3 regions of the Arthrobacter sp. Hor0625 genome follow, and region 3 is predicted to be linked to each of the others. Evidence: riboswitches for the same ligand, from Rfam matches in the RefSeq annotation. Region 3 holds a riboswitch; each other region holds the start of a gene.
What was found. A riboswitch is a leader RNA that binds a small molecule or an ion and turns the genes downstream of it on or off. The one in region 3 is predicted to bind thiamine pyrophosphate.
Positions count from the first base shown of each region.

Region 1: linked by a shared signal. The riboswitch ahead of thiO (glycine oxidase ThiO) and the one ahead of ACTWLI_RS12730 (bifunctional hydroxymethylpyrimidine kinase/phosphomethylpyrimidine kinase) in region 3 are both predicted to bind thiamine pyrophosphate.
Region 2: linked by a shared signal. The riboswitch ahead of ACTWLI_RS07115 (ECF transporter S component) and the one ahead of ACTWLI_RS12730 (bifunctional hydroxymethylpyrimidine kinase/phosphomethylpyrimidine kinase) in region 3 are both predicted to bind thiamine pyrophosphate.

Region 1 covers NZ_CP199586.1:2,292,160-2,299,093, forward strand. The annotation lists gene ACTWLI_RS10625 (DEAD/DEAH box helicase) at 1-476, opposite strand, end outside; gene ACTWLI_RS10630 (RNB domain-containing ribonuclease) at 776-2,236, opposite strand; gene ACTWLI_RS10635 (ferritin-like fold-containing protein) at 2,277-3,011, shown strand; gene thiE (thiamine phosphate synthase) at 3,030-3,728, opposite strand; TPP riboswitch at 3,755-3,874, shown strand; gene thiO (glycine oxidase ThiO) at 3,865-5,097, shown strand; gene thiS (sulfur carrier protein ThiS) at 5,094-5,330, shown strand; gene ACTWLI_RS10655 (thiazole synthase) at 5,336-6,145, shown strand; gene ACTWLI_RS10660 (hypothetical protein) at 6,221-6,523, opposite strand; gene ACTWLI_RS10665 (DUF3107 domain-containing protein) at 6,577-6,801, opposite strand; gene ACTWLI_RS10670 (TetR/AcrR family transcriptional regulator) at 6,854-6,934, opposite strand, start outside.
Region 2 covers NZ_CP199586.1:1,558,127-1,565,060, forward strand. The annotation lists gene ACTWLI_RS07080 (Na+/H+ antiporter subunit E) at 1-139, shown strand, start outside; gene ACTWLI_RS07085 (monovalent cation/H+ antiporter complex subunit F) at 136-414, shown strand; gene mnhG (monovalent cation/H(+) antiporter subunit G) at 404-796, shown strand; gene ACTWLI_RS07095 (DUF4235 domain-containing protein) at 837-1,100, opposite strand; gene ACTWLI_RS07100 (DUF4386 family protein) at 1,239-1,979, shown strand; gene ACTWLI_RS07105 (heme-degrading domain-containing protein) at 1,993-2,556, opposite strand; gene ACTWLI_RS07110 (P-loop ATPase, Sll1717 family) at 2,815-4,374, shown strand; TPP riboswitch at 5,024-5,164, shown strand; gene ACTWLI_RS07115 (ECF transporter S component) at 5,233-5,865, shown strand; gene ACTWLI_RS07120 (ABC transporter ATP-binding protein) at 5,879-6,934, shown strand, end outside.
Region 3 covers NZ_CP199586.1:2,756,619-2,763,552, forward strand. The annotation lists gene ACTWLI_RS12720 (vitamin K epoxide reductase family protein) at 60-731, opposite strand; gene ACTWLI_RS12725 (Rne/Rng family ribonuclease) at 1,219-4,791, shown strand; TPP riboswitch at 4,957-5,054, shown strand; gene ACTWLI_RS12730 (bifunctional hydroxymethylpyrimidine kinase/phosphomethylpyrimidine kinase) at 5,045-6,676, shown strand.

The DNA.
Region 1 (6,934 bases), 460 kb from region 3:
ATCTGCGGCTCGTAGGCGCGGCCGCCGTAGATCGTGGCGATACGCGCGTTGCGCTTCTTCGCCGCGTTCTGCAGGTCGCCGGCCACCTGGACGGCGAGCTCGCGGGTCGGGACGATTACGAGGGCCTGCGGGGCGCCCGGGGACGGCAGCGACTCGAAGCCTGCGTCGTCGCGGCCGACGACGCGCTGCAGCGCCGGGATGCCGAAGCCGAGGGTCTTGCCGGTGCCCGTCTTGGCCTGGCCGATGATGTCGTGGCCGCCGAGGGCGACCGGCAGCGTCATGGCCTGGATCGGGAAGGGGTGGGTGATCCCGGCGTCGGCCAGGGACTCGACGATGTCGGCGCGGACGTTGTAGTCGGCGAAGGACTTTTCCGCGATTTCGTGCGGGGTTTCGTCCGAGATGATGGTCTCTTCCGGCTCAAGCGATTCCGTGCCGGATTCGTCAGTCAGAAGCTGGTGCGTGTGCAATTCACTCACGTGGGAGTTTCCTTATTCATTTGGGCTGCGCTGCCTGCTCAACGGAACGTCCCGGAGGTCCGGTCCGGAGCACGCTCGGGGGCGCAAGCATGTCCAGTGGAAGCCGATCGCGGGCTATCTAATTGCTGGCACTGGGACCAGCGGGTCTGTCTCAAGATCGCGTAGGGGCGGGCTTGTTGATTCGAAAATACTTGGAAATCAACGACCGGGCATCCATTACTACCCACCCAGTCTACCGGCTTGCGGTCCGCAACCCGGTACGGCGCCCGGCACGGCGGGGCAGCGCCGTCCTGCGGCGGTCAGCCGACGAGCTCCAGCCGGACCTCACGGGTGGCGATATCGGAGGACACCACCCGCACCCGGACCTGGGTGCCGGACTCCAGCTCGCCGGGGCAGCGGGCCGTCACCGCGGGCTCCGCGATCTGCACGATGCCGGAGGGGCCGTTGCCGTTCCCGTTGCCGTTTTTTGCCGGCTTGGAGCCGGAGATGACGACGGCGTCGAACTCCTGGCCGACGTGGTTGACCAGCAGGGCGGCCTCGACGGTGTCCAGCGAGAGCCGTTCCAGCCTGCCGGCCAGCTGGTCCGAGGCGGCCATGATCGCCGGCAGCGAGGGCAGCGCCTCCCGGGCCCAGCCGGGGACTTCGGCACCGGTGGAGAGGGCCTCGCAGATCACCAGGACGAAGCGGTCGATCAGTCGCCGAAGCGGGGCGGTGGAGTGTGCGTAGGCCGCGCCGATGGCGGCCTGGATGGCGTCCTCGGGCACGTCGCCGTCGAAGTGGGTGTAACCGGCACCGCGGAAGAGCATCCCGGCGGAGTGCAGGATCGCAAGCTGGCGCGGATCCGTGGGGTCGAGCGTGCGGAGGTATTCGCCGTAGCTGATCCGGCCGTCCCACGGCTTGCCCAGTGCGCCGGTCTGGCGACGGAAATGCCGCAGGGAGTTTTCATCCGGGGCGGGCATGGTGCGCAGGATCCCTACCTTGCCCTGGAGCATGAGCTCCGCCGCGGCCATGCCCGTCATCAGGGAAATCTGCGCATTCCAGTCCTCCACCGGCAGCGGCGGCTCGGCGACGATCCGGTAACCGCCGTCGGGCAGCTGTTCGATCTCCTGATCGGGCATGTTCAGGCTCGCCCCGCCCCGCAACCGCTCCAGTTCCACGCGCTTGCCGCCGACCTCGCGCAGCAGTTGCAGCACCGGGTCCGCGGTGCCGCCGTCGAGCGCGGCCTGAACCCCGTGGTAGCTGAGCTTGGCCCGGCTCCGGACCCGGGCCCGGCGTACCTGGACGGCGGAGACCTCGGCGGCGGCGTCCAGGTCGAACTCCCAGACGAAGGCCGCGCACAGCTGGCCTTCCAGCAGGCTGCCGGCCGCCTCGCTGATGACCTCGGGGTGCAGCGGGATACGGCCGTCCGGGGTGTAGAAGGTCTGCCCGCGGCGCCGGGTTTCGGCGTCGAGCGCTCCGCCGGGAGCCACGAAGGACGGGACGTCGGCGATGGCGTACAGCACCCGGTACCCGTCGCCGGCGCGGTCAATGAACAACGCCTGGTCCAGGTCGGTCGACGACGCCGGGTCGATGGTCACGAACTCCACGTGCGTCAGGTCCAGTTCGGGAAGTTCATGGCCGGCCACGGCCGCCTCCGCGTCCCGGAGCGCGTCCTCGGGGAACTCGCCCGGCAGTTCCAGCGTGGTTCGCAGCGCGTTAAGGGCCTGGGCGAGCTGGTTCTGCTGGCGGCGGACGTTAGGGGTCAGGCGATGATGAGACACGGAATCAGGTTAGCCCGATTTCCGCCGCTAATGTTGAAGGATGAGCACCTCCCCGGACGGACCTGCACGCCACCACCGCTTCCTCCGCGACCTGCTCGGCGCGATGGCCTACGGGGAGCTGTCGGCCTTCGAGCGGCTCTCCTCGGACGCCCGCTATTCGCCGACCCTGAAGGACCGCGCCGTGCTGGGCCGGCTGGCCGTGGTCGAGTTCGGGCACTTTGAACTGGTGTGCGCCAAACTCGCCGGTATGGGCGTCGACCCGGAGGACGCCATGCTGCCGTTCCAGCCATCGGTGGACCACTTCCACGAGCGCACCCGGCCCGCCGACTGGTACGAGTCGCTGATGAAGGCCTACGTGATCGACACCGTCTCCGCCGACTTTTGCCGGGCCGTTTCCGGCTACGTCGACGCTGACACCGCCGGGCTGATCGAGCAGGTCCAGGCCCCGGGCGACGCGACGGCGGTGCTGCGGGACCGGCTGAAGGCCGCGCTCGCGGACGATCCCCGCCTGGCCTCGCGGGTGGCGCTGTGGGCGCGGCGGCTGCTGGGAGAGGCCCTCACCCAGGCGCAGCGGATCAGTACCGAACACGCCTTCCTCGCCGGCCTCACCGGCATGGCGGACGCCGCGGCCCTGCCGCCCGCGGCTGCTGAGGGGGCCGCCGCGGACCGGCCGGGGCAGACCACCGGGCCCGGACACGCCCTGTCCGCCGGGATCGCCGCCGAGCTGGCCGCCGCCCACGCCCGCCGGATGTCCGAACTGGGGCTCGCCGGATAGTTCCGCCGGCCAAGCCGGTCAGTGCCCGGGCGCCGCGGCGTCCAGTGCCGCGAGCAGCGCGGCAGCCGCGCCGGCCGGATCGTCAGCCTCGGTAATGGCCCGGACGACCACGATCCGGCGCGCACCGGCGTCGACGACCTGTTCAACATTGCCCAGGTCGATGCCGCCGATCGCGAACCAGGGGACCACCCCGGCGACCCTGCCGGCGTCGGCGGCCTCGGCGCGGCCGATCGCGTCGGCGGCGTACCGCACTAGGTCCAGGCCGACGGCGGCCCTGCCCGGCTTGGTGGGCGTGGCCCAGACCGGTCCGACACAGAAATAGTCCAGCCCGCTCCGGCCCGGGGCGGCGGCGATCGCCGCGTCGACCTGCTCCGGCGTATGGGTGGACATCCCGATGACGGTGGACTTGCCCAGGAAGTCCCGGGCGGCGCCGAAGGGGATGTCCTTCTGCCCAATGTGGAAGACCGGGGCCCCGGCCAGCGACGCCAGGTCCGCACGGTCGTTGACCGCCCAGAGCCGGCCGTGGCGCTGGGCCACGGAGTGCAGAACCTCCAGCAGTTCCAGTTCCTCGGCGGCCTCCAGCGACTTGTCCCTCAGCTGGATGATGTCCACCCCGCCGGCGAAGGCGGCGTCGACGAAGTCCTCGAAGTCACCGCGGTCCTTGCGGGCATCGGTGCACAGGTACAGGCGGGCGGTGGTGTGGACATCCTGGCTCATGGTTCCAGCCTAGTTCCTCTAAACTGGGCGCATACCGCGGGAGCCCGCACAAGCCGTCCACGGGCGGCAGGGCTGAGAGGGCGTCAGAGCCGACCGCTTGACCTGATCCGGTTAGTACCGGCGTAGGGAGGAATCCATGGACACCTCGGCCGTACCGGCTGTGCAGTACGACGTCGCCGTGATCGGCGGGGGAGTGGTGGGGCACGGCATCGCCTGGGAGGCGCGCCGTTCGGGCCGCACCATCGCACTTATCGACGACGCCCCCGGCACCGGAGCCAGCTGGGCCGCCGCCGGCATGCTCGCCCCGGTGAGCGAACTGCACTACCAGGAAGAGGAGCTCCTGGCCCTCATGCTGGAAGCGTCCCGGCTCTGGCCCTCGTTCGCCTCCGCCCTCGATGCCGCCGGCACCGGAGAAGCCGCCGGCACCGGCTACCTCCCGACCCCGACCCTCGCCGTCGGCGCCGACCCGGCGGACCGCCGCGCGCTCGCCGACCTGCGGGCGGTGCAGCGGGCCTGCGGCCTGGCGGTCGAGCCGCTGGGCGTGCGCGAAGCACGCGCACGCGAGCCGCTGCTCAGCCCCGGGATCTCCTGTGCCTTCGAGATTCCCGCCGACCACCAGGTGGATCCGCGCCGGCTCCTGGCCCGGACCGCGTCCCTGCTGGCCGCGGACCGCCACTTCACCGCCATTCGCCGCCGCGCCGCCGGGCTCTTCTGGGACAACGGCCGGGTCGCCGGCGCCGTCCTGGCGGACGGCAGCCAGGTCCGCGCCACCGAAACGATCGTGGCCAACGGCCTGGGAGCCGCGGATCTGCAGGGACTGCCCCCGGGGCTCTCCCTGCCGCTGCGGCCGGTCTACGGGGACATCCTCCGGCTCCGCGTCCCCCCGGCGCTGCGGCCGCTGCTGCGGTGCACGGTGCGGGGACTGGTCCGCGGGGTCCCGGTCTACCTCGTGCCGCGGGAGGACGGCACCGTGGTCATCGGCGCGACCCAGCGTGAGGACGCCCCCGCCCACGCCGGCGCCGTGTCCGCAGGCGGCGTGTACCAGCTGCTGCGCGACGCCCAGCAGCTGCTTCCCGCCGTCGCCGAACTGGAACTGCTCGAGGCCACCGCCCGGGCGCGGCCGGGGACCCCGGACAACGCTCCGCTGCTGGGGCGCGTGGCCGGTCCCGGCGGGGACGAGACCGGCGGGCTGATCATCGCCACCGGCTTCTTCCGGCACGGCGTCCTGCTCACCCCGGCGGCCGCCGCGGTGTGCCGGCAGCTGCTGGACGGCAAGCCGGACCCGCGCTGGGCCGGCTTCCGCCCGGACCGCTTCGCCGCACACCACCAGGATTCCCGCCTCCCCACCGACGACAGGACGACAGCATGAACATCAGGCTCAACGGAGCGCAGCACGCCGTCGCCGACGGCGCCACGGTCAGCGCCCTGGTCAGCGGCGTCACCGGCCGGACCCTGGCCGAGGACGGCCACGCCACCGACGGCCGGAAGCTCGGCGTCGCCGTCGCCCGCAACGCCGAGGTCGTGCCGCGCAGCCAGTGGCACAGCACCGCACTCGCCGACGGTGACGACGTCGAACTCGTCACCGCAGTACAGGGAGGATGACCACGATGGCAGGACTTGCCCCCACCACCACACAGCAGCCGGCACGGGATCCGCTCACCATCGACGGCGTCGAACTGGGCTCGCGGCTGATCATGGGCACCGGCGGTGCGCCGAGCCTGGAGGGCTTGGGCGCGGCGCTGCTGGCGTCCGGGACGGAACTCACCACGGTGGCCATGCGGCGCTACTCCCCGGCCGAGAGCGGATCCCTGTTCCAGCTGCTGGCCGACCACGGCATCCGGGTGCTGCCGAACACCGCCGGCTGCTTCACGGCCCGCGACGCCGTCCTGACCGCGGAGCTGGCCCGGGAAGCGCTGGAGACCGACTGGGTGAAACTGGAGGTCATCGCCGACGAGCACACCCTGCTGCCCGACGCCCTGGAACTCGTGGAGGCCACCGACCAGCTGGTGGCCCGCGGCTTCAAGGTCTTTGCCTACACCAACGACGACCCGGTGCTGGCCCTCCGGCTGGAAAACCTCGGCGCCACCGCCGTAATGCCGCTCGGCGCCCCGATCGGCACCGGACTGGGCATCCTGAACCCGCACAACATCGAACTGATCGTCGCGCGGGCGTCGGTGCCCGTGGTGCTCGACGCCGGCATCGGCACCGCCTCCGACGCGGCACTCGCCATGGAACTCGGCTGTGACGCGGTGCTGCTCGCCACCGCGGTGACCCGGGCCCAGGATCCGGCACTGATGGGGGCGGCGTTCCGGCACGCCGTCGCCGCCGGCCGGCTGGCCCGGAAGGCCGGCCGGATTCCGCGCCGCGAGCATGCCCTGGCCTCCTCCGCCATGGAGGGCCGGGCCGAGTTCCTCTGACCCGGGCCGCAAAAGCAGCGTGGCCGCTCCACCCGGGGGTGGAACGGCCACGCTGGAGTGCTGGCTGCGGCGGAGTTAGAGCCGGAGGATGGCGGTCATCCGCGCGGTGTCTTGCCGGGTGCGGGACCGGCCGAGGTAGAGCACGGCGCCGATCGCCGCCGCCGTGCCGAGCAGCAGCGGCAGCACCCACGGAATCCACGTCAGGCCCGGCTGGTAGCCGAACCCGGCGGCCATGAAGATGACCCAGCTGAGCATGGCCACGGCCAGGGCAACCCCGGCCGGCACGGCGATGCCGTATTTGGCGTGCCGCTTGTCATTGGCCCAGACCACAAAGCCTGCGGCCACGGCCACCATGGCCACCACAATCAGGGACAGCATTCAGACTCCTTCAGGGAAGTGCGGGGCGTACCCGGCGGCGGCCGGGCCGGGGCCTAGAGGGCGCCGAAACCGACGCGGCGGACCTCTTCGGCGCCGATCTCGACGTAGCCCAGGACGTTCGCCGGGACGATGATCTGGCGGCCCTTCTCATCGGTCAGGCGCAGTTCGGTGCCCTTGGACAGGGCCTCTGCCACCAGCGCCGCCACCGCGTCGGCGTCCTGGTTCGATTCCAGGGCGATTTCGCGGCCGATGTTCTGAATGCCGATCTTTACTTCCACAGCAAGGCCTCCCAGCCAATCAAAAAGTTTGAGGGTGTTCTCTATTTGTAGTCTAGGACTCTTTGGGGAAGCGCGAGATTCCGCGCCAAGCTAAACGGTAGACCAGGTCACTGGCCACATCGAGGTCGAGGTC
Region 2 (6,934 bases), 1.2 Mb from region 3:
CATCCACGGCATCAACGTCCGCGACGCCGACGACGCCGACAAACTCCGCAAGGAAGTCCGGGAGACCGAGGCCGGGCTGATCCGGATCATGGGCACCAAGGCCGAGCTGTCCGCACTGAACCAGGAGGTCGGCGCATGATGCCGCTGGTCCTGACCATCACCGCCGTCGTGCTCTCCCTCGCGGCCGGCGGGGCGATCATCCGGATCGCGCGGGGGCCGTCGCTGCTGGACCGGGTGCTGGCCTCGGATGTGCTGCTGGCCATCCTCGGTGCGGCCCTGTGCATCGACATGGCCGTCAACCGGCACCTGAACAACCTCATGCTGCTGGTGTCCATTTCGATCATCGGGTTCGTCGGCTCCGTGACCGTGGCCCGCTTCGTGGCAGACCGAAGGAAGCAGCCCGATGAATCCTGACCAGATGTCCGTAGACGCCGTGATCGACGCCGTTTCCGCCGTTTTCATGGTGGTGGGGGCGCTGATGTCCCTCGGCGCGGCGATCGGCCTGCTGCGGTTCCCCGACCTGATGAGCCGGATGCACGCCGCGACCAAGCCACAGGTGCTGGGCCTGTTCCTGCTGCTGTGCGCGGTGGGCCTGCAGCTGCGCACCTGGTGGGTGTGGCCGGTGCTCGTGGTGGCCTGGATCTTCCAGCTGCTCACGGTCCCGGTCTCCGCGCACATGGTGGGCCGGGCCGGGTACCGCACCAAGCACCTGCACCCGGAACTGCTCAGCGCCGACGAGCTCGAAGCCGTCGTTCAGCAGGCTGCCGGCGAACACGGGTTCACCGACGACAAGTAGCCCGCTGGGGCGTTAGACGATGCGGCCTAGACGGTGCGCCTTAGACGATGTCCTGGGTTTTGGCGAAGCGGGTGATGGCGCGCTGCGTGCCGCGGTTGGCGAGGACCTGGATGACGGCGCTGACCGAGGCCGAGATCAGGGCGAACGTCAGGGCCTGGCGCAGCGTGGTGGGGACGTCGTCGTCGTGGCCCTTCGGCGGCTTGTTGCCGGTGGTCTTTTCCCAGACGGTGTCGACCACCTTGGTGCCGACGAAACCGGCGACGAGGCTGATGCCGGTGCCAAGCAACTTGATCAGGATGTTCATGCGTCGTACTCCTTGCGGGAGGAAACAGGGCTTCCCCTAGCCTAGCGTCATCGCCGGCCCCGGCACGGCGCCTGCCCCGTAGGCGGGGCGGGCCGAACGCCCCTGCTGCGCCGTGCGTTCGGGGACGTACCGTCGAGCATGACCGACTCTGCCGCTGCCCCGCCCGCCCTGTCGCAGGCTCGCGATGCCGGGTGGCACGACTGGCGGCGGCTGTTCTTCTGGGCCGGTCTTGGCTCGGTGCTCTTCGTCGCCCTGCTGGTGCTGGCCCTGGTCCTGGACTTCCTCGCCCCGCCGCCGGTCCACGGCGGTGCCGAGACCCTGGAATTCATTGCCCGGCACAAGGAAAGCTACACCGCCGAGCAGCTGCTCTGGACGCTGCCGAATATCCTGCCCGTGCTGGTCTTCGTGGCGCTTTTCGTCGCCCTCGCCCCGCTGGACCGGGGCCTGGCCCTGCTGGCCACGGTCATCGGGGCCCTGTCCTGGGGGCTGGTCCTCGCTATCCCGGTCACCAGCCGCGGCTCCACGGTGCTGGTGTACCTCAGTGACCGTTATGCCGCCGCGTCCGACGACGGCGAGCGGCTGCGCTACGCTACGGCCGCCGAGGCAGTCATCGCCGAGAACAACACCCCCGCCGCCGCCGGGATGCTGTCCGCGGTGGGGATCCTGCTGATCTCCGTCGTGATGCTCAAGGGGGCGCTGCCGCGGGCCCTGGCCCGGGTCGGCGTCGCCACCGGAGCCCTCGGGGTGGTGGCGGAAGCCCTGCGCCATGCCGTTCCCGGCTTCTACTGGGCCTACGGGGTGCTGCTGTGGGTGTGGTTCGTGTGGGTCGGGGTGGCGCTGCTGCGGCTGGGCCGGGCCCCGGGCCCTGGCGTCCCTTAGCGTTCCGGCAGGCCTAGCGTCCCGGCAGCCCCGGGCGGCCCAGGATCTCGGCCAGCGCTTCGACCACCAGCTCGTGGTCGGCCTTCTGCGGCAGCCCCGACACCGTGACCGCCCCGATCATCCCGGTCCCGCGCAGGTAGATGGGAAAGGAACCGCCGTGCGCGGCAAACTCCTGCGGGTCGAACCACGGATCGTCCTCGATCCGGCGGCCGGCCGCCCGCGCCCGGAGACCCACCAGCAGGGAGGGAACTTCGTACCGCACCGCGGTGCGGTACTTGGCCCGGATCCAGCGTTCGTTATCCGGGGTGGCGCCCTCCAGCGCGGCGTGGAACAGGACCTGTTCGCCCTTGGTGATGTCGATGGCGATCGGGTGGGACCGCTGCCGGCCCAGCTCCACCAGGCGCAGGCCCAGGTCCAGGGCGTCGTCCTTGCTGAAGGACTGGAACTGCAGGTCCTCGATTTCGGCCAGGATGCGGCCGATCAGTGCGGCCAGTGCGCCGTGGGGTTGCGGATCGGCCGAGTCCGGGTCGTAGTCCGCGGCGGGCTCAGGGGTTACGGGCGCTGGGGTTTCGAGCAAGGCTTCAACCTCCGTCGGGAGAGCGCATGGTGTAGGCCGACTCTAGCAACCATGCCGCCCGGGCGCAGCGATTCGCGCGAGGTAGGGAAGCGGTGGGGGTGACCCTCTAGGCGTCAGGGCATGAGAGCGTCGGTAGAACGTCGCGCTGGTCATTTCGAGGTCGCGGGCAACCTGAGCAGCGGGTGGGCCGTTTCGGGTCCCTGGTGAGGACAAAGGCCGGGCTGACAAGTAGGATCAACGCGAACGAAAGGTCGATCATTGTCAATCGAGTCTTACCTGCAGAAGGCCGGCTTCGCCGGCGACCCTCTAGCCCACACGAATGCCGAGCAGGAGGAACGTCTCGGGGACTATTTCGTTCCACCGCCGTATTTCCAGAGCGTCCTAGGTGATCCCGCAACGCCGAAGTCCAATGTCGTCTTCGCTCCCCGTGGCGGAGGTAAGACTGCGCAGCGGCTGATGATTGAGCGGGAGGCAGTAGAGCCGGACGCCCGGTACCTGTGTCTCACCTACGACTCGTTCGCGTCGATCGTCGGCCGCGGTGGGGATCTCGCTGCCCACCAGGTGGAGCTATGCCGCATCGTTACGCTGGCGATCCTGTCCCATTTGGAGAACGACAGCGTCGACGCTTTCTTTCTGACCGATCATGACCGCCAGATTGTAAAGGTGGCTGCGCAACAGTTTGTCGGGGTGCTCGGGCTTGGGGAGTACAAGGACGCAGTAGATGCTGTGAAGACCCTCGGTGACAAAGCCGGAGAGTTTTGGAAAAAGTACGGTGGTCCCGTCGCCGCCGGCGTCGCCCTACTTATGAAGAAGGCGGGGCTGGACGATGTGAACATCTCGGTCAGTCTGGAGCAGCAAGCACAAGACTCCAAGGCCGCAAGTAGCTACTATTTCTTGTCGCAGCTGGTCGAGATCGCGAAGAAGCTCGGGTGGGACGCGGTCTACTTCTTGATCGACAAGGTGGATGAAACGCCGAGCACGACCAACAACGCGGAAGCGGCGGGCAAGCTGATTCTTGAACTGGTCACTGATCTGACCACGCTCGAAACCCCGGGCGCCGCATTCAAGTTCTTTTTGTGGGACCAGATGGAGGACTACCTGCGAACCAATGGCCTTCGAGGTGACCGCGTTGAAGTAGTTAATCTGGGCTGGACCGTGGACGAGCTTTCCGAGATGCTCAGCAGGCGACTAGCGGCTTTCTCAAATGGCAAGATCACCTCTTTCAACCAGCTCGTGGACAACGAAGCACCACTGGATGCTCACAAGGTGCTCGTGTACTTAAGTCACGGATCCCCCCGTGACATGATCCGAATGGCCCGATCGATAGTAAAAGAACACACGCGGATGCCGAACGAGGCTGCAGCGATATCCCCGTTCAATCTCGCAAGGGGAATCGTTGAATTTTCGAAAGAGAGCACTCTTGAGAAGTTCGGCCGCTTCCAAAGCGACTTTTCTCGAATCGCGAATTCAAGCTTTACTCTCACCGAGGCGGCGGGTGTTTTCAAAATAAGCACAACCGGAGTCACCAACAAGGTGAACGCATGGATTCCAACCGGGGCGGTGAAGCCGCTTGGCACACGTCCGAATCCAGGGGCTAAACCGTTGAACCTCTATGGCTTCGCGGATCTGAGAATTGTAATCGCATCCAGCTCCGACAGGATCGGCGACGTCCTGGCGACTCATGCCGTTGAATGTGCGAACTGCTTGAACATCATCTATGCCAACGAAGCGGAGTTGGACTGCCCTTACTGTGGTTCAAAGGTAGCCAGAGAAACGGCAAGAAGTCTTCTAGAGGTCTGCACGCTTAGTTCGTCATAGTTATGATGCCGCGATCTGGCCCTAAGGGCCGGACTTCATCTGGGCCCACTTCTCCATGGTCCCGGCGGGCCCCTTCTGGATTCGCTCGTGAGGCTCTGAACGTTGAGGTCTCGCCGCGCACGGACGGGTCCATGCCGATGTGTCTCATAACCTGCCTCGAATCTCTCGGCTTTCGAGACACATTCCGTGTGTGGCGTTTAGGGCACCTTCACCGGTCAAATTGCGGGCGGGTTATACGGGACCCTCTGAGCGTCGGCCCGGCAACGTCGCACGTCAGCACCGACGAGGCCCCTATGCCGATCGCCGGAGGCGGTAACGGAGAAGGACCAGGAAAATTGCAGTGACGATGGCTGCGGCGACTCCGCCCAGAAGATCTGACCAAAAAATGACAGGGAGTTTGGTTATCACGAACAGAAGTTGGGACAGTGCGCTCAAGCCGGCAATCCCAGCGCCCGCGACCAATAGCCTCGTCTTGCGATCCATGTGTTCCCCCAAGTTGTGGGCTGTTCGGCAGCCCGTTCGGAGTCAGCATAGCTAACGTCCATCTCACCCAAGCCGGGGATTGGAGCCCGTAAGCGGATCCGCAGGTCACCGGCCGCTCCGCGCGTGCCCTGCCGGGTGTAAACTGGGCCAGCCCACAACGGGCGATTTGATACGACAGGGGAGCGCCGCCGTCGGGCACCGGAAACAGTCCGGGGAACCGCGGGTGGGCGCTGAGAGTGCGGACAGCCGCAGACCCTCGAACCTGATCCGGTTAGTACCGGCGCAAGGGAGTCGAGTTCTCAGGGTGCCCGGCGCCCGTGGCGGAAGCCGCGGCGACGCCGGAAGCCCTCCCCTCCTGTACCTCAGGAGGATGGCATGACTGATATTTCTGCACAGCAGACACTCACCACCGGCAGGACCCACTGGCGTGTGGTCGATATTGTGGTGGCCGCGCTGATCGCCGTGGCCGGCGGCGTGATCTTCTGGGCCTGGTCCCAGGGCTCGAACCTGGTGTCCGTGCCGCTCAACGCGGTCTACCCCCCGCTGACCGGCCTGTACGCCGGCGGCTGGATGATCCCGGCGGCGCTGGGCATGCTCATCATCCGCAAACCCGGCGCGGCACTGTTCTGCGAGACCGTTGCCGCCACGGGCGAGCTGATCATGGGGTCGCAGTACGGCGCCTCGGTGCTCTTCTCCGGCTTCGTCCAGGGACTCGGAGCCGAGCTGGTGTTCGCGGCCTTCCTGTACAAGCGGTTCAACCTGCCGGTGTCGCTGCTGGCCGGCGCCGGCGCCGGGCTGTTCTGCGCCCTGAACGACTCCTTCCTGCCGTGGGGCTGGAACATCGCCTACGAGACCGGGGACAAGCTGGCCTACATCATCTTCTGCGCCATCTCCGGCGCCGTGATCGCCGGCGGCCTGTCCTGGCTGGCCACCCGCGGCCTGGCCAAGACCGGGGTGCTGGCCTCCTTCGCGTCGCGCAAAGCGGCGTCGGAACCGGTATTCTCCTAACCCCCGCGCACGGATGACAACACCTGAGGTCTGGCCCGCGGCGGTCAGTGCCCGCGGCTGGGGCTGGCGGCACGCCGGCCGGTCCCGGCCCGCGGTGAGCGGCCTGGACCTGGAGATCAGCCCCGGCGAGCGGGTCCTGCTGCTGGGCCTCTCCGGCGCGGGCAAATCCACCCTGCTGCACGCCCTGGCCGGCGTGCTCGGGGACAGCGGTGCTCCGGGGGTGGGGGACGCCGCCGACGCCGATGAGACCGGCGCGCTGCTGATCGACGGCGCCGCGCCCCGGGCGCAGCGCGGCCGGGCAGGCCTGATGCAACAGGACCCGGAAACCCAGGTGGTGCTCTCCCGGCTGGGCGACGACGTCGCGTTCGGCGCCGAAAACCTCGCGGTCCCCCCGGCGGAGATCTGGCGCCGGGTCGCGGAGGCGCTGGACGACGTCGGCCTGGCGGGCCTGCCGCTGGAACACCCGACGTCGGCGCTCTCCGGCGGGCAGAAGCAGCGGCTGGCGCTCGCCGGGATCCTGGCGATGCGGCCCGGGCTGCTGCTGCTGGACGAGCCCACCGCCAACCTTGACCCGGCCGGGGTCCTGGAGGTGCGCGACGCCGTCGGGCGCTGCCTGGACAAGACCGGGGCGACGCTGGTGGTGGTCGAGCACCGGGTGGCCGTCTGGAAGGACTTGGTCGACCGCATCGTGGTGCTGCAGCCCGGGTCCGCCACCGAGTCCGCGGTGCTGCTGGACGGTCCGCCGGACCGGGTCCTGGAGCAGGCGCGGGACATGCTCATCGCGGCCGGCGTCTGGGTGCCCGGCCACGTCCCGGCGACGCGGGCACGTGCCGCCGGGGGCGCCCCGGGGGCTGCCACGGCCGGCGGGCTGCTGCTCGCCGCGGAAAAACTCGCCGTCTCCCGCGAACGCCCCCGCCGGGCCGGCCTGCTCAAGGGGTTCGGCAAGGTCCCGCCGGTCCCGGTGCAGGCCGGGATTACCGCCCAGGTCCGGGCTGGCGAGGCGCTGACAATTACCGGGCCCAACGGTTCCGGCAAGTCGACGTTTGCCCTGACCCTGGCGGGCCTGCTG
Region 3 (6,934 bases):
GGATGGAAACCGGGGCCCCAAGTGTACGTTCGCGCTTGTGTGTGCGGGGGTGGGGAGGCTCAGTAGCCGGAGGTGCCGATGAAAACCTGGATGAAGGCGAAGAAGATGGTGGCGATGACGGCGACGTAGAGCAGGGCCGTGATGATCCAGCCGGATTCCCCCAGGATGCGGGCGGCCGGGGCCGGGACCGGAATGACGCCGTGGCTGACGTTGCGCACCGTCACCCAGACGAACAGGGGGATCATCGCGGCCCAGACGATCATGCAGAACGGGCAAAGGATGTGGATCGAGTACAGCGCCTGGGACCAGAGCCACACCACGAAGGCGAAGCCGAGCGTCACGCCGGTCTGCAGCCCGATCCAGTACCAGCGGGCGAACTTGGCCCCGGCGAAGATGCCCATGGCCGTGGTGATGATAACGGCGAAGGCCACGATGCCGATGAACATGTTCGGGAAGCCGAAGACCGAGCTCTGCCAGGTCTGCATCACTTGCCCGCAGGAAATCCAGGGGTTCACGTCGCACACCGTGACATGGCTCGGGTCCTTCAGGACCTCCAGCTTTTCCAGCACGAGCGCACCGGACGCGAGCCAGCCGACGACGCCGGTGACCAGCAGGAGCCAGGCGAACGGCCGGTCGCGGGTCATCGGGGGCAACGGCCGCTCCGCTGCGGCCGTGCCGGCGGCAGGTCCGGCCGGGGACACGTCGCCGGGGGCGGTGGACAGGCTCGGCATGGATTTCAGTCCTTTGCGTTGGGAAACCGGGGCGGATGCTCTAGCGCCGATTCTATCGCCGGAGGCTGGAAGAAGCCCGGCAACGGCCCTGCCTCACCCCGGCCCGCGGTCCAATGCGCGGACCGGAGACCCGGCCTACCCCTGCTTTTGTGCCTCCTGTGAGACAATGAACCTGGCTGTTACGCGAACCACATTCGGGTTTCAGTCCGGCGACTTTGTTTCCAAGACCGCCAATGATGAGCTGGGCATACTACGGATCCGTCGATCCGGGCTATCCCGCAATGCCATTGGACGGCACCTGGTTGTGACGTAGAGATCAACGGGTTCACGACAATCCCGCCGGCCTTCCAGGGCTGCCGCACCCCACTGCCGGTGCGAACCTGAAGGTAGCCAATTGACTTCTGTCAATGCCTGCGGGTGTTGACGCATATTTGCCCCCACGGGTGCCGGATGTGGCGGTATATCAGGGGCAGGAGTGTCGCCACATATGGATAAAGACCAGCTTGTAGCCGGTAACGACGAAGCAACCGTCACCGAGGAAACCCCGGAAGCCGCCGTCGCGGCGGAGGCGCCGAAGAAGGCCACCCGTAGCCGCCGCAAGGCGGCGCCGAAGTCGGCAGCAGCCGAGCCGGCGCCCGACGCCGATGCCGTCGTTGCGGCCGGCGCCGAGGGTGCCGCGCCCGACAGCCCCGCCGCCGTCGAAGCCCCCGCCGCGGAAGCCAAGGCCCCTGCCCGCCGAACCCGGTCGCGGAAAAAGGTCGAGACGGACGTCCAGGACGCTGTCGCCGAAGCCGCCGCCGACACGACGGCCGCCGCCGTCGAAGCCCCCGCAGAAACTCCGGCCGTCGAGGCCCCCGAAAAGCCGGTCCGGCGCCGGGCTTCCCGGGCCAAGGTCGCCCCGGTCGCAGCCGCCCCGGATGAAGCAGCAGCAGAGCCCGCCGTAGCAGCGCAGGACATAGCGGTGCAGGAAGCAGGGACGGCAGCAGCGCCCGAGACGGCCGCCCCCGCACCGGAGGCGAAAGCCCCCGCACCGGAGGCGGAAGCCCCCGCAGCGGCCCCGGCCACCCAGGCCGCCGAAACCCCGGCCCCGGAGGCGGAGCCGGACACGCAGACCGCCGGGGCGCCGTCGCCCTTCCTGGCCCCGGGCGCCGTCACCTCGATGATTTTCCAGGCCCCCGACCTGAGCGCGGTGGTCCGCCCGGCCGCTGCGGCAGCCCCCGCGGCCGCCGAGGAGACGGACGAAGAAGAAGATGAGGACGGCGAGGACTCCGGCAGCCGCCGGCGCCGCCGCAGCCGCGGCCGCCGTGGGCGCAGCCGCACCGCCGGCGAGGCCGAGACCGAAGGCGACATTGAGGGCGAAGGCGATGATTCCGAGGCCACGCTCGAAGACGGCGTCACCTCCCGCCGCCGCCGCCGGCGCCGCCGCGGTGACCAGGACCTGGAACTGACCGGGGGCAACGACGACGACCCGCCCAACACGGTGACCCGCGTGCGGGCCCCGCGGACGGTCAGCGAAGTCCCGGCCAGCAACCGAGTCACCTCCGTCAAGGGCTCCACCCGGCTGGAAGCCAAGAAGCAGCGGCGCCGCGAGTCCCGGGACACCGGCCGCCGCCGTACCGTGATCACCGAGGCCGAGTTCCTGGCCCGCCGCGAATCCGTGGACCGCCAGATGATCGTGCGCCAGCGCGACGACAGAATCCAGATCGGTGTCCTCGAAGACGGCGTCCTGGCCGAGCACTTCGTGTCCAACACGCAGCAGGATTCCCTGATCGGCAACGTCTACGTGGGCAAGGTCCAGAACGTGCTGCCGTCCATGGAGGCAGCCTTCGTCGACATCGGACGCGGCCGCAACGCCGTGCTGTACGCCGGCGAAGTGAACTGGGATTCCGTCAACCTCGAGGGCAAGCAGCGCCGGATCGAAAACGCGCTCAAGTCCGGCGACTCCGTGCTGGTCCAGGTCACCAAGGACCCGATCGGCCACAAGGGCGCCCGACTGACCAGCCAGATTTCCCTGCCCGGCCGGTACCTGGTCTACGTGCCCGGCGGCTCCATGACCGGCATCTCCCGCAAGCTGCCCGACGTCGAACGCAACCGGCTCAAGCGGATCCTCAAGGACCGCCTCCCGGAGGATGCCGGCGTCATTGTCCGCACCGCTGCCGAAGGCGCTTCGGAAGAGGAGCTGACCCACGACATCAACCGGCTGCGGGCGCAATGGGAGGGAATCGAAGCCCAGTCCGCGTCGAGCAAGGTCCTCGCCCCGGAGCTGCTCTACGGCGAACCGGACCTGACCATCAAGGTGGTCCGGGATGTCTTCAACGAGGACTTCTCCAAGCTGATCGTCTCCGGCGAGGAGGCATGGGACACCATCGAGGCCTACGTCACCTACGTCGCCCCGGACCTGGTGGGCCGGCTCGAGAAGTGGACCAAGGACACGGACATCTTCGCTGCCTGGCGCATCGACGAGCAGATCCACAAGGCCCTGGACCGCAAGGTCTTCCTGCCCTCCGGCGGCTCGCTCGTGATTGACCGCACCGAGGCCATGACCGTCGTCGACGTCAACACCGGCAAGTTCACCGGCAGCGGCGGAAACCTTGAGGAAACGGTCACCAAGAACAACCTCGAAGCCGCCGAGGAAGTCGTCCGGCAGCTGCGGCTGCGCGACATCGGCGGCATTATCGTGATCGACTTCATCGACATGGTGCTCGAATCCAACCGCGACCTCGTGCTGCGCCGCCTGGTCGAATGCCTGGGCCGGGACCGGACCAAGCACCAGGTCGCCGAGGTGACCTCGCTCGGACTCGTGCAGATGACCCGCAAGCGGATGGGCACCGGCCTGCTGGAAGTCTTCGGCGAACAGTGCGAAGCCTGCGCCGGCCGGGGCGTCGTTACCCACGACGAGCCGGTGGAACACCGCCGCGCCAACACCGTCGCCGCCGAACACCACGTGCCGCGCACCGAGCACCAGCCGGCCGGCCGCAGTGAGCGCAAGCGCCGTCGGGGCAAGGGCGGCCAGGGCAGCGAGGCCGGGGCTCCCACGCCCGCAGCTGCGCACGCCGAACCGGATGAGGCGGAGCGCCACGCCAAGGCGGAGGCGACCCGTGCGGCGCTGGCCAACATCGCCGCCGCAGCGCACGCCGCGCACCTGCACGACGGCGAGGCAACGGCAGCGCCCGACGCCGAAACGCGGCAGGCGGCGCTCGACGCCGCCGTGGAGCTCGCCTCCACCGAGGAAGCGGCCGGCCGGCCGGCCGCGGTCCTGACCTTCGGCGGGGAGCAGGTAGCCCTGCCCTTCGTCGAGCACGCCCAGGAAAGCACGCAGCCTGCGCTGACCCTGGACCTGTTGACCGAAGCCTTCGCCAACCTGGGCGACGCCGAAACCGGCAAGCCCGCCGGGGCGGCTCCCGTCCAGGCGCAGGCTCCCGCCGCCGAGGCTGCCCCCACCCGGGCCGCCGAAGCCACGCCGGACGAGGAATCTGCGGCTGCACCGGCCGCCGCACCGTCCCGTGCCACCCGCGGCCGGGGCAGGGCCCGGGTCGCCCGGATCCAGCCGCCGAGCGTGCGTGCCCGCGAGGAGCAGGCAGCCGGCCAGGAACCGGTCCGGCAGGACCAGTCCAGGCAGGACCAGTCCCGGCAGGAGCGGGGACAGGCGCCGTCGCGTCAGGACCGCGGCCGCCAGGATCGGACGCGGGAACGCGCCCAGGAACCGGCCCGCCAGGACCGCGGCCGCCAGGACCGGACGCAGGAACGCGCCCAGGAACCGGCCCGCCAGGAACGCGCCCAGGCGCCGGCCCAGCAGGCGCCGGTCCGGCAGGCTCCGGCCCAGCCGTCCGTGGCGGCTGCGGACACCACCGCCCCGCGCCGGGTGCGCCGTAACCGCAGCGCCAGCCGCGCGCAGGGTGCCGCCAACGAAACCTCCGTGCAGCAGCGCGAAGCCACCCCGTCGGCTGCGGCCGGCTCGGTGCACGAGGCCAAGGCGCCGGAACCGAGCCAGGCAGCAGCCAAGCCGGCCGCCAGCGAACCCCTCATCCTCGGCGTCGGCGTCCCCGCCTCGGAACTGTAGGCGACCGGAAGCAGCAGGCACGAACCACCGCGGGCCCCGCCCGGATCCGACGCATGTCGTTGGATCCGGGCGGGGCCCGCTGGTTCGTTAACAGCGCTGTTCCGCCGGGCACACGGACCCGCCGCGGGACGCGGGATATCGGCCGGCGACGCGCGCTAGGCTGGGTGGACTGACACGGGGTGCCGCGCATCGAGCCGGCTGAGATTCAGACCCGTTGAACCTGTCCGGTTAGCACCGGCGAAGGGATGTCCAGATGACTGTATCCACCGCGCCCACTTCCACCCTGACCTCCGCCTTTCCAACCCCCGCACCGGCGGACCGGCGGGGAGGCGCCGCCACCGAAGCGCCGCAGGCCCGGCGGATCCCGAGGGTCCTGGCCATCGCCGGCTCCGATCCTTCCGGCGGCGCCGGCATCCAGGCGGACCTGAAGAGCATCGCCGCGCACGGCGGCTACGGAATGGCCGCCATAACCGCGCTGACCGCCCAGAACACCCGCGGCGTGCGCGCGGTGCACGTCCCGCCGGCGTCGTTCCTGACCTCCCAACTGGCGGCCATCAGCGAGGACATCACCATCGACGCCGTCAAGATCGGCATGCTGGGCGACGCCGCCGTGATCGAGGCCGTGCGCGGCTGGCTGGAGAAGGCCCGGCCCGCCGTCGTGGTCCTGGATCCGGTGATGGTGGCGACCAGCGGCGACCGGCTGCTGCAGGAATCGGCGGAAGCCGCCCTCCGCGCGCTGCTTCCCCTGGCGGACCTGATCACCCCCAACCTGGCCGAACTGGGCATGCTGCTCGGCGAACCGGCGGCCAGTGACTGGGCCGGTGCGCTGCAGCAGGGCAAACGGCTCGCAGCCGCCGCCGGGACGACGGTGCTGGTCAAGGGTGGCCACCTGGCGGGCAGCGCCGGGACCGACGACGGCGGTTGCCCGGATGCGCTGATCAACACCGGGGGAGTGCTTGGCCGGGAACAGGTGGTGGTGGAAGGCGAGCGGATCGCCACCGGGAACAGCCACGGCACGGGCTGCTCGCTGTCCTCGGCCCTCGCCACGGTGCAGGCCCGGACGGGCAACTGGGAGGCCGCACTGCGGGAGGTCAAACCCTGGCTGCTGGGAGCACTTCGGGAGGCCGGGCAACTGCAGGTCGGGGGCGGCAACGGACCCGTCCACCACTTCCACCACCTGCACCCCGCGTCCGGCGGGGACGGGGACGGGGGCCCGGAGGCCGCCGAGGGCGGCTTCGCGGCGGCGCTCGACCGGCACGCGGCCGACAGCCTGGCGGCCATCTACGGCCTCGACTTCATCCGGGGTCTTGCGGACGGGACCCTGCCCGAGCGCGAATTCACCTATTACCTCGGCCAGGACGCCCTGTACCTCAACGGCTACTCCCGGGTGCTGTCCCGTGCCGCCGCCCTTGCCCCCACCGAGGACGAGCAACTGTTCTGGGGGCGCTCGGCCCAGCAGTGCCTCGAGGTCGAATCCGAGCTGCACCGGACATGGCTGGCCGGCCGCGCCGCGGCAACGGCCGAACCGGGACCGGTCACCAAGGCCTACGTGGACCACCTGCACGCGGCCTCACTCGCCGGCAGCTACGCGGTACTGCTCGCGGCGGTGCTGCCGTGCTTCTGGCTGTACGCCGAAGTGGGAGCCACCCTGCACGAGGCCTTCCGGCGGGACTTCGCCACCGACCCCGGCGCCCATCCCTATGCCGCGTGGCTGCGCACCTACGCCGACGAGGCCTTCGCGGAATCGACGCGGCAGGCCATCCGCTTCACCGACGCGGCAGCCCGGCGGGCGTCGGCGGGGGACCGCATGGCCATGGCCGAAGCCTTCCGCCACTCTTGCCGCTACGAGAGGGAGTTCTTCGACGCGCCGAGGCTGCACGCCTAGGCGCCGCGGGACGTTCCGGCCGGTAAGATAATGGGGCGCGGTTCCGGAAGCTGTTGCGGCAGGACGGCACCGGCCCCTCGACGGGGGCGGTGTGGCGCCTGTCACGCACTCCATGCCGGGCCCGGCCTCGTTTGCGACCGAAGGCAAAATTAGCGTAGTCTAGACCTTCGGTGCTTACGCCAACACTTGGGCTATGTCCTTGAGGAAGTGTCCATCCGCCTACGGGCAGGACGCTTTCACGGAATGGCTCATGGATCC